3 regions of the Streptomyces sp. NPDC060049 genome follow, and region 2 is predicted to be linked to each of the others. Evidence: riboswitches for the same ligand, from Rfam matches in the RefSeq annotation. Region 2 holds a riboswitch; each other region holds the start of a gene.
What was found. Region 2 has a riboswitch for cobalamin ahead of ACFWBY_RS13370 (energy-coupling factor ABC transporter permease). Riboswitches for the same ligand answer to the same signal wherever they lie in the genome.
Positions count from the first base shown of each region.

Region 1 (3,264 bases), on a different contig from region 2:
CGAGCACGCAGCCGGCGCCGAGGGACGCGGCCAGCACCACGCCCAGGCGTCCCAGCCCGGCCAGGTTCCCGGTGAAGCTGCCGGCCACCCCGCCGGTACCGACCACGACCGCGGCGACGCCCATGCTGGCGCCCGAACTCACTCCGAGGGAGAACGGGTCGGCCAGCGCGTTGCGGAACAGCGTCTGCATCTGTACGCCGGCCACGGCGAGGGCGGCTCCGACGACAGTGGCGGTCAGCGCGCGCGGCAACCGGACCTCCTCGACGATCACGGCCCACCTCGGGTCGGCACTGGTACCGCCGAACAGGACGCGTAGCACCTCCGCGAGGGGCACCTGGTGCGAGCCGGTCGTGATGGTGAGCACGAACAGCGCGGCTGTGCCGGCCGCGAGCGCGCCGACGACTGCGAGGCGTCTGCGCCGTCCGGGCTGCGGCGCGTCCGGAGTCTCGTCCGGGGCGCGGGCCGGCGTGGCGGCCGCGGTGACGATCGTCCGGGTCGTCACGCCTTGGGGACCTTGGTGTAGAAGGTGAAGGCGTGGCCCTCGGCCCGGTCGGGGTGGAGCAGGGCGAAGAGGTCGGCGAGGACCAGGTCCGGGCGCAGCACACCGCGTTCGAAGTAGTCGTTGCCGCCGCCGGGGCCCAGGGCCTTGGTGTTCGTCCAGACCTCACCGGCGGTGACGGCCTTTCAGCTCGCCGTACCGGCTGTCGGCCTTCACCGCGTCGGCGGTGGTCTTCCACTGCTGGCCGACCAGCCAAACGGGTGCCTCGCCGTCCTTGGCGTACACGGCCTCGAAGTTCAGCTGGAGATTGCCGGTGCCGGGCTCGTCCGCCCACGGGTAGGTGCCGCCGGCATCCTTGATCAGCTTGCCGGCGTAACTACCGCCGGGGGCCATGTTCCAGGTGCCCTGGTACATGGTGCCGGGCAGCACCTGGACGGGCTTGCCCGCCTTGACCGTCTCGGCGGCCTTGGCGGCGACCTTCTGGTAGTCGCCCTCGATGGTGTCGAAGACCTCGCCCGCGCGCTTCTCCGCCCCGGTGAGCGCAGCCATCGCCTTGACCCACTCGGCGCGGCCGAGCGGGCTCGATTCCAGCCACTCGGCGTTGGCGACGACGGCGATGCCGGCCTGGCGCAGCTTGGGGTACTGGGGATCGTCGGTGCCCTGGGTCATCAGCACGTCAGGCTTGGCGCCGATGACCGTCTCGGCGTTGAGGGTGCGGTCCTTGGCGTACTCGATGACCTCGCCCGCCTTCACCCGTTCGATCACCTCGGCCGAGCTGATGTTGGAGGCGTTTGCCACACCGGTCAGCACGTCCAGGGTGCCGGTCTCGGTCAGCAGCGGCAGGTGTGTGGTCGAGGCGGAGTGCAGGCTTTTGACGGGGGTGGTGATCTGCGGGGCACCCGCGAGGTCGCCGGTCAGCTTCGGCTTGGGGGCACCGCACTTGACCAGCACGTACGACTCGGGCTTGCCCTTGGGGTACGGCTCGTTGACGGTGAGGACCTGGTAGCTCTTCTCGTACCGGAGAGTGAAGTTCTCGGCGTGCTTCACCGCCGACTTGGCCGGGAAGTAGTCCTTGCCCGGGTCGAAATCGGTGATGCAGCCGTCACCCGCCGCCGCGGCCTTGGAGTCGGCGGGCCGGTCCGCGCCGCCGTCACCGCACGCGGTGAGTGCGAGCGCGAGGGCGAGGAACGCGGCCGCGGCGGCCGGACGGCGGCTGGGCATGGCTGGTCGTACGGACAAGGTGACTCCTGGTGACATGCGTAGAGAAACGCGCACCGGGAACCGGCGCGCGTGATGCGGCTGTACGGGAGGGGAACTCCGTGGCGGGAGAAGGCTCTTCAGAGTCCGACGGAGCGGGACCGGGAATCAGGCCGGTCCGGTCGGCTCCCATGGGCAGCCGACAGCGCAAAGCTCACACAAGTACGCAGGCACACGAGTGCCACCGCCTCTCCTGGGGAAATCCGCCCCGTACATCGAGGTGCGACGGCGTGAGTCTCCTGACTCGGGATCAACGCTTCTCCGGCCTTCCCGTCCCTTTACGGGCGGTGGCCATGGCGGAGTCACTCCCCCTACACAGTGGCGGTACCGTGCCGGAATCTCACCGGCTTCCTCGTTCCGCCGTCGCTTGACGGACCGAAGCATCCCAGAAGCCGATACGTCGACGCCAGTCCCACAACTGTGCGACGAACCACAACAGGGTGCGTTTCGACGAGAGTCGGCTGCATTCCGAAATGCCGGCGCGACCTGGGCCTCGACGAGGAGAGTCGTCGCCCTCAACGCGCTGACCTTTTCCGCTGGTGAGGCGGCCCTTCGTTGGGTCGGGTGTGGTGACGCGCCGTTTCGGAGGGTCTCGGGGCGAGTGTGCCTGCGTCGCGACCTTGCGCGTTCGCTCCCGTGACACTGCGCGGATCTCGTCCTTGACCGGTTGTGCGCCGTCGTGCCAACCCCTGGGCGCCGGAGGTCAACGCGGTCGGTCGGGTGGCTCGTAGCTTGAAGAAGTGCCGAGCCGCGGACGCGGGGGGCACGTTACCGATTGCTTCGAGAGGACCCCTCATGTTCGACATCACCAAGGTGCAGGCCGCCCCGAGCGGGGACCTGCTCACGCCCGACAACGCGGTCATGGTCTTCGTGGACCACCAGCCGCAGATGTTCTTCGGCACCGGCAGCGGCGACCGTGCCGCGATCATCAACAGCACCGTGGGTCTCGCCAAGGCGGCTCAGGCTTTCGACGTTCCGACCGTTCTGACCACGGTGGCCGCCGAGTCGTTCTCCGGGCCCCTGCTGCCGCAGCTTGCCGAGGTGTTCCCCAAGAACGAGATCATCGACCGCACCACCATGAACGCGTGGGAAGACGAAGCGCTCGTGGCGGCGGTCAAGGCGACCGGGCGCAAGAAGATCATCCTGTCGGGTCTGTGGACCGAGGTCTGCCTGGTGCTGCCCGCGCTCTCGGCGCTTGAGCAGGGTTACGAGGTGTACGTCGTGACCGACGCCTCCGGTGGCGTCAGCCCGGCCGCCCACGAGCACGCGCTGCAGCGGATGATCGCCGCCGGCGCCGTCCCGGTGACCTGGGTCCAGGTCCTCCTGGAGCTGCAGCGCGACTGGGCGCGTCAGGAGACGTACGGCGCGGTCATGGAGATCGTCAAGGCTCACGGGGGTGCGTACGGCCTGGGCGTCGTGTACGCGCAGAGCGTCATCGGCGCGCACGCGGCCGGCTGACCCCTGTGGACACCGGCATTCTGATCCTGCGTCTGCTGGTGGGACTGCTC
Region 1 covers NZ_JBHWVV010000021.1:70,682-73,945, forward strand. Annotated here, with positions in the region: gene ACFWBY_RS31030 (FecCD family ABC transporter permease) at 1-502, opposite strand, end outside; gene ACFWBY_RS31035 (ABC transporter substrate-binding protein) at 665-1,738, opposite strand; cobalamin riboswitch at 1,966-2,151, opposite strand; gene ACFWBY_RS31040 (hydrolase) at 2,552-3,214, shown strand; gene ACFWBY_RS31045 (DoxX family protein) at 3,220-3,264, shown strand, end outside.
Region 1: linked by a shared signal. The riboswitch ahead of ACFWBY_RS31035 (ABC transporter substrate-binding protein) and the one ahead of ACFWBY_RS13370 (energy-coupling factor ABC transporter permease) in region 2 are both predicted to bind cobalamin.

Region 2 (3,264 bases):
ACGCCGGTCAGCACCTCCGGGCCGTCCTCGTAGGCGTAGCCCGCGCCGGCCAGCTCTATCAGGGGGGTCGCCAACGGGTTCACGGATACAGCCCCTTCAGGGTCAGGGTTACGGTGATCAGGGCCGCCAGCAGGGCTCCCGACGCGGTCAGGAAGCGCCACGACAGCACCGCCTCCGGTACGAGGACCCGCAGCGTGCCGTCGTAGCCGCGCCCGGCCAGTCCCGCCTGGAGTCTGGCCGCGCGGTCGAAGGCCCGTACGAAGGAGGTCGCGGCGAGCCCGGCCAGGGAGCGCCACACCGCCGCCCGGCCGGTGTGCCCGAGGCGGGCGGCCTGCGCCCGGCGAACCCGGGCCGTGGAGTCGAGGAGCAGGAAGCCGATCCGGTACATGACCAGGGCCACGTCGACCACGGGGGGCGGGACCCCGGCCCGCACCAGCCGGGGGAGCACGTCGCTGACCGGGGTGGTGAAGGCGAACAGCAGCAGCCCGAGGGAGGCCGCCGAGGTGCGCAGGAGCAGCTCGGCGGCGTGCCGCGGGCCGTCGGGGGCCGGCGAGAGCAGCCCCGCCGGGCCGCCGACCGCGAACAGCAGCGGCAGCGCCCCGGTGAGGCAGAAGCCGAGCGGGAGCCGGAAGGCCCGCCACAGCTGCCGGCCGGCCACCCCCGCCGGGCCGAGCAGTACGGCGAGGGTGGCGCCGGCCACCAGGGGCGCGCCCGGCCAGGGCGGCAGGCACACGGCGGTGACCGTCAGCCCGATCCCGAGCAGGGCCTTCTCCAGCGGGTGCCGGCCGCGCCAGCGGCTGCCGTGCGCGGCGACGTCGATCGGCAGCACCGCCTACGACTCCTTCGGCGCGGCCCCGGCCCGGTCCGCCTCCGCGGCGGCGACCGCCGTCCGGGCGTTCGGGAGCTGGACCTGGCGCCGGCCCTTGCGCAGCCCGAAGTAGTACGCGAGCACGCCCGCGCCCAGCGCCGCCTGCAAGGCGAACAGCGCGGATTCGATCTCGGCGGACGGGGGTTCGTAGAGCGGGGAGAACCAGGGCTCGTAGTCCGGCTTCATCTCGGTGATGGCCGTCTCCGCCTGCGCGTCGGCGCCCGCGAAGGGCTCCTCCTTGCCCTCGCCGAGACCCAGCGCGAGGGGCAGTACGGCGAGCGCCGCCACCACGGCCAGCAGCAGCGTGTTGATCTTCGCGTTCTTCGACATGCCGCTCATCGGACCGCCGCCTTCTCCTCGGTGGTGGCGGGCTTGAGCTTCGCGACCCCGAGCCGGACCAGGTCCGACTTGCTCGCCTGCATCAGCAGCCGCATCACGAGGACGGTCAGCAGGCCCTCGCTCACGGCCAGCGGTACCTGCGTGACGGCGAAGATCCCTCCGAACTTCGCGAGCGCGCCGAGGAACCCGGTGCCCGGGTCCGGGAAGGCCAGCGCGAGCTGCACGCTGGTGACGCAGTAGGTGACCAGGTCCGCGAAGAAGGCGCCGAAGAAGACGGTGACCATCAGCGGAAGGCCCGCCCCCCGCAGCAGCCGGTAGACGGCGTAGCCCGCCCACGGGCCGGCGACGGCCATCGAGAAGACGTTGGCGCCGAGGGTGGTGAGCCCGCCGTGGGCCAGCAGCAGCGCCTGGAACAGCAGGGTGATGGTGCCGAGCACCGCCATGATCGGCGGCCGGAACAGGATCGCCCCGAGCCCGGTGCCGGTGGGGTGCGAGCAACTCCCCGTCACGGACGGGATCTTCAGGGCGGAAAGGACGAACGTGAAGGCTCCGGACGCCCCGAGCAGCAGTGTGCTCTCCGGGTTCGCCTTCACCTCGCGGGTGAGCGAGCGAACGCCGTGGACGACGAACGGAGCGGACGCGGCGCCCCAGGCGGCCGCGTGCAAAGGGGGTAGGAACCCCTCGGCTATATGCATGAGTGGGGAGACCTCTCCAGCACCTCGTGGATGGACAACGCGCCCCGGCCGGTCTCCTGGCTCACGGGTGCTGATGTCTCGACTCCGCCTTCCCGGGCCGGCGCGGAAACTCCCGCGCAGCCCAGTGGCTTTCCCGCAGGAGTGGAGCCGGACTTCCCGATCACAGTGGCGAGGGCCGCACCGGTTTCCCACCGGTTTCCCGAACACCAAGGCCCGCTGACCCTAGTCGGCCGCACGGACCGGTAACAACCCGCCCCAATCGAGCGGATCGGTCAGGCGCGTTCCGCTTGGCGGCCCCCCGCCGCTCCCACCCCCTTACGGCCCGGCCCAAGGGGACGGCCCGAGAGGGGAGTTCTCCACCCCGGGCAGCGCCGCGAACCGGTCGCCTGCTTCCGCCGCGCTGTTCCGCAAGCGCGATCCCGACGGGGACGGGACGCGACCGGCTGCCGCCGGGCCCGGCCGGCCCGCCACGGACGGGCGCGGCCCGGTGGCGGCCCCGGCCGGTCCCGGCGAGGCTTGGGGCGTGGCCGACGACACCGATACCGCGCACGCCTTCGACTACTCCGACCTGACCGCCGTCTACGTCAACTGCACGCTCAAGCGCTCGCCCGAGACCAGCAACACCGAGGGCCTGATCGACAAGAGCCGCGCCGTGATGGAGGCGGCCGGCGCCCGGACCTCCCTCATCCGTGCCGTCGACCACGACATCGCCACCGGCGTCTGGCCCGACATGACCGAGCACGGCTGGGAGAGCGACCAGTGGCCGGTCCTCTACAGCCATATCATGGACGCCGACATCCTCGTCCTGTGCGGCCCGATCTGGCTCGGGGACAACAGCTCGGTGATGAAGCAGGTCATCGAGCGGCTCTACGCCTGCTCCTCGCTCCTGAACGAGCGGGGCCAGTACGCCTACTACGGGCGCGTCGGCGGGGCCCTGATCACCGGCAACGAGGACGGCGTCAAGCACTGCGCGATGAACGTCCTCTACAGCCTCCAACACCTCGGCTACGCGATCCCGCCGCAGGCCGACGCCGGCTGGATCGGCGAGGCCGGGCCCGGGCCCTCGTACCTGGACCCCGGCTCCGGCGGTCCCGACAACGACTTCACCAACCGGAACACGGCCTTCATGAGCTGGAACCTGATGCACCTGGCCGCCCTGCTCAAGCGGTCCGGCGGGATGCCGGCGCACGGCAACCAGCGTTCCCTGTGGGACGCGGGCTGCCGCTTCGACTTCCCGAACCCCGAGCACCGCTGACCCGCGGCGCGCACGGCTCCGCGCCGGCGCCGGACCCCGCCGCCGTGCTCAGCACACGTTGCGGTGCGCGATGTCCAGCACGAACCGCTCGGGGCCGTGCAGCGTGA
Region 2 covers NZ_JBHWVV010000006.1:183,326-186,589, forward strand. Annotated here, with positions in the region: gene ACFWBY_RS13355 (energy-coupling factor ABC transporter ATP-binding protein) at 1-83, opposite strand, end outside; gene cbiQ (cobalt ECF transporter T component CbiQ) at 80-829, opposite strand; gene ACFWBY_RS13365 (energy-coupling factor ABC transporter substrate-binding protein) at 833-1,198, opposite strand; gene ACFWBY_RS13370 (energy-coupling factor ABC transporter permease) at 1,204-1,902, opposite strand; cobalamin riboswitch at 1,931-2,128, opposite strand; gene ACFWBY_RS13375 (flavodoxin family protein) at 2,426-3,157, shown strand; gene ACFWBY_RS13380 (hypothetical protein) at 3,206-3,264, opposite strand, start outside.

Region 3 (3,264 bases), on a different contig from region 2:
CGAGAAGACCTCGGCCAAGGGCTACCGCGCCGGCCAGATCGCTTCCGCCGGTCTCGTCTCGCTCGCCCACGGCACCAACGACGCGCAGAAGACGATGGGCATCATCACCCTGGCGCTGGTCGCCGGCGGTGCGCTCGCCCCGGGCTCCAACCCGCCGGTCTGGGTCATCGTCTCCGCGGGCATGGCCATCGCGATGGGCACCTACCTGGGCGGCTGGCGCATCATCCGCACCATGGGCTCGGGCCTGACGGACCTGCGGCCGCAGCAGGGCTTCGCCGCGCAGACCTCGGCCGCCAGCGTCATCCTGGCGTCCTCCTCCCTCGGCTTCTCCCTCTCCACGACCCACGCGTGCTCCGGCGCCGTCATGGGTTCGGGCCTGGGACGCAAGGGCGGCGTGGTCCGCTGGTCCACCGCCTCCCGCATGTTCATCGCGTGGGGCCTGACCCTGCCGGCCGCCGCCCTGGTCGCCGCCGGCGCCGAGCTGGTCATGCGCACCGGTGACATCGGCGTCGCCGCGGTCGCGGTCTTCCTGGCCGCGTCCTGCGTCGCCATCTGGCTCATCTCCCGCCGCCAGGTCGTCGACCACAACAACGTCAACGACGACCCGTCGGCCGACACCGAGGAGCCGGGTGTCGTCACCACGGCGATCGCGGCCGTCACCGTCCCCCCGACCGTCGCCGCCGCCGGCAGCACCGCCGCGGTGACGGACGAGGAACTCAAGGCCACCATCCCGGCCGCGGCGACGACCCCGGTGGCTCCGGCCGCCGCGGTCTGACCCCGAGAACGACAGAGGAATCAGCGGTATGAAGATCGACTGGGAAGCACTCGGCTCCGTCTTCGGGGTCAGCCTCTCCGCCACCGTCGCCCTCGTGGCCCTGTTCACCCTCGGCCTGGTGGGCCTGTCCAAGCACGAAGCCGCCACCGAGCAGGGCGGCGCCGCCACCCTGGCCCGCAGCGGTGCCTACGCCTGCTTCGCGCTCTGCGCTGCGGCCGTGGCCTACGGGATCTACCTGATCGTTTCCTAGTGGGGCCCCGGTGGACCTTCGCGGTCACCGCGTCCGACGCCGGGCACCACGTGTGAAGGCTCCCTCCGGGTTCGTCCCGGGGGGAGCTTTCGCGTGCCCGGGGCCGCTCGGCCCGTCACCCCGCCGCAGGTCAACGGCGAGTTGACGGGCATTCGCGGTGCGTGGTGGACTGCGCGAGCCAATACGGCGGCATGGAGAGGAAGTCCGGTGCGAATCCGGCGCGGTCCCGCCACTGTCACCGGAGCACTCGGGCGAGTGCGACCGGGAGCCAGGAACTCTCGCCACCGGACACGTCGAACCAGGGCGCGGACCCTGAGTGAGGACATACCTGCCACCATGCGTGCCGACCGCGTCTTCGCGTACGGCGCCACGGCCGGCCTGATCGGCGACCGGATCCTCGGGGATCCGCGCCGGGGGCATCCCGTGGCCGCCTTCGGACGAGCCTGCGCCGCCGTCGAACGCGCCCTGTGGCGCGACGACCGCGCCCGGGGCGTCCTACACACCCTGATCTGCGCCGGGGGCGCGACCGCCGTCGGCGCGCTGGGCGCCCGCGCCGTGCGCTCCCGCCGCCCGGTCGCGCGCATCGCGCTGACCGCCGCCGCCACCTGGGCCGTCGTGGGCGGCACCTCGCTGGGCCGGGAGGCCCGCGCCATCGGCGGAGCACTGGCAGCCGGGGACGCCGAAGTGGCCCGTGAGCGGCTGCCGCACCTGTGCGGGCGCGACCCGCAGGCCCTCGACGAGCAGCAGATGGCCCGCGCGGTGGTGGAGTCGGTCGCCGAGAACACCTCCGACGCGGTGGTCGGAGCCCTGGTGTGGGGCGCCCTCGCCGGTGTCCCCGGGCTGCTGGCCTTCCGTGCCGTCAACACCCTGGACGCGATGGTCGGCCACAAGTCCCCCCGTCACCTGCGCTACGGCTGGGCCTCGGCCCGGCTCGACGACGTCGCGGGCTGGCCGGGCGCGCGGCTGACCGCACTGGCCGCCGTGCTGGCCGGCCCCGACCGGCGCGGAGCCGTACGGGCCTGGCGCGCGGACGCCGCCAAGCACCCCAGCCCGAACGCCGGGCCGGTGGAGTCCTCGTTCGCCGGGGCGCTCGGCGTACGGCTGGGCGGGACCCTGGCGTACGGGGGGCGGGTCGAGCACCGGGCCGTGCTGAACGGGGAGTCGGGGCGGCCCGTGGAGGTCGCGGACATCGAGCGGGCGGTACGGCTGTCGCGGCAGGTGACGTGGGTGGCGCTGGGGGCCTGTGTGGCTGCCCGGACGCTGGTATCCCGGACATCCCGTACACGGAAGGGACGCGCATGAGCGGCGCGAGGCGCGGCGGGGGACTCCTCGTCGCCGGTACGACATCGGACGCGGGCAAGAGCGTGGTCACGGCGGGCATCTGCCGCTGGCTGGCCCGCAGCGGCGTGAAGGTGGCCCCGTTCAAGGCGCAGAACATGTCGCTGAACTCCTTCGTGACCCGCGGGGGAGCCGAGATCGGGCGCGCGCAGGCCATGCAGGCCCAGGCGGCCCGCGTGGAGCCGACCGCGCTCATGAACCCGGTGCTGCTCAAGCCCGGCAGCGACCGGAGCAGCCAGGTGGTGCTGCTGGGCAAGCCGGTGGGCGAGATGAGCGCGCGCGGCTACCACGGCGGACGCCAGGAGCAGTTGCTCGGCATCGTCACGGACTGCCTGGAGCAGTTGCGGGGCACGTATGACGCCGTGATCTGCGAGGGGGCGGGCAGCCCGGCCGAGATCAACCTGCGCCGGACCGACATCGTGAACATGGGCATCGCGCGGGCCGCGCGGTTCCCCGTGGTCGTGGTCGGCGACATCGACCGCGGCGGTGTCTTCGCGTCGTTCTTCGGTACGACGGCGCTGCTGTCGCCCGAGGACCAGTCGCTGATCGCCGGATACCTGGTCAACAAGTTCCGCGGCGACGTCACCCTGCTGGAACCGGGCATGGAGATGCTGCGCGGCCTGACCGGGCGCGCGACGTACGGCGTGCTCCCCTTCCAGCACGGGCTGGGCATCGACGAGGAGGACGGCCTGCGGGTCTCCCTGCGGGGCGCGGTGCGGGAATCCGTGGTCGCCCCGCCCGTCGGCGAGGACGTGCTGCGGATCGCGGTGTGCGCGGTGCCGCTCATGTCGAACTTCACGGACGTCGACGCGCTCGCGGCGGAGCCGGGCGTGGTCGTGCGGTTCGTGGACCGGGCCGAGGAGCTCGCCGACGCGGACCTGGTCGTCGTCCCCGGCACCCG
Region 3 covers NZ_JBHWVV010000013.1:206,309-209,572, reverse strand. Annotated here, with positions in the region: gene ACFWBY_RS24715 (anion permease) at 1-775, shown strand, start outside; gene ACFWBY_RS24710 (hypothetical protein) at 804-1,025, shown strand; cobalamin riboswitch at 1,182-1,324, shown strand; gene ACFWBY_RS24705 (cobalamin biosynthesis protein) at 1,362-2,327, shown strand; gene ACFWBY_RS24700 (cobyric acid synthase) at 2,324-3,264, shown strand, end outside.
Region 3: linked by a shared signal. The riboswitch ahead of ACFWBY_RS24705 (cobalamin biosynthesis protein) and the one ahead of ACFWBY_RS13370 (energy-coupling factor ABC transporter permease) in region 2 are both predicted to bind cobalamin.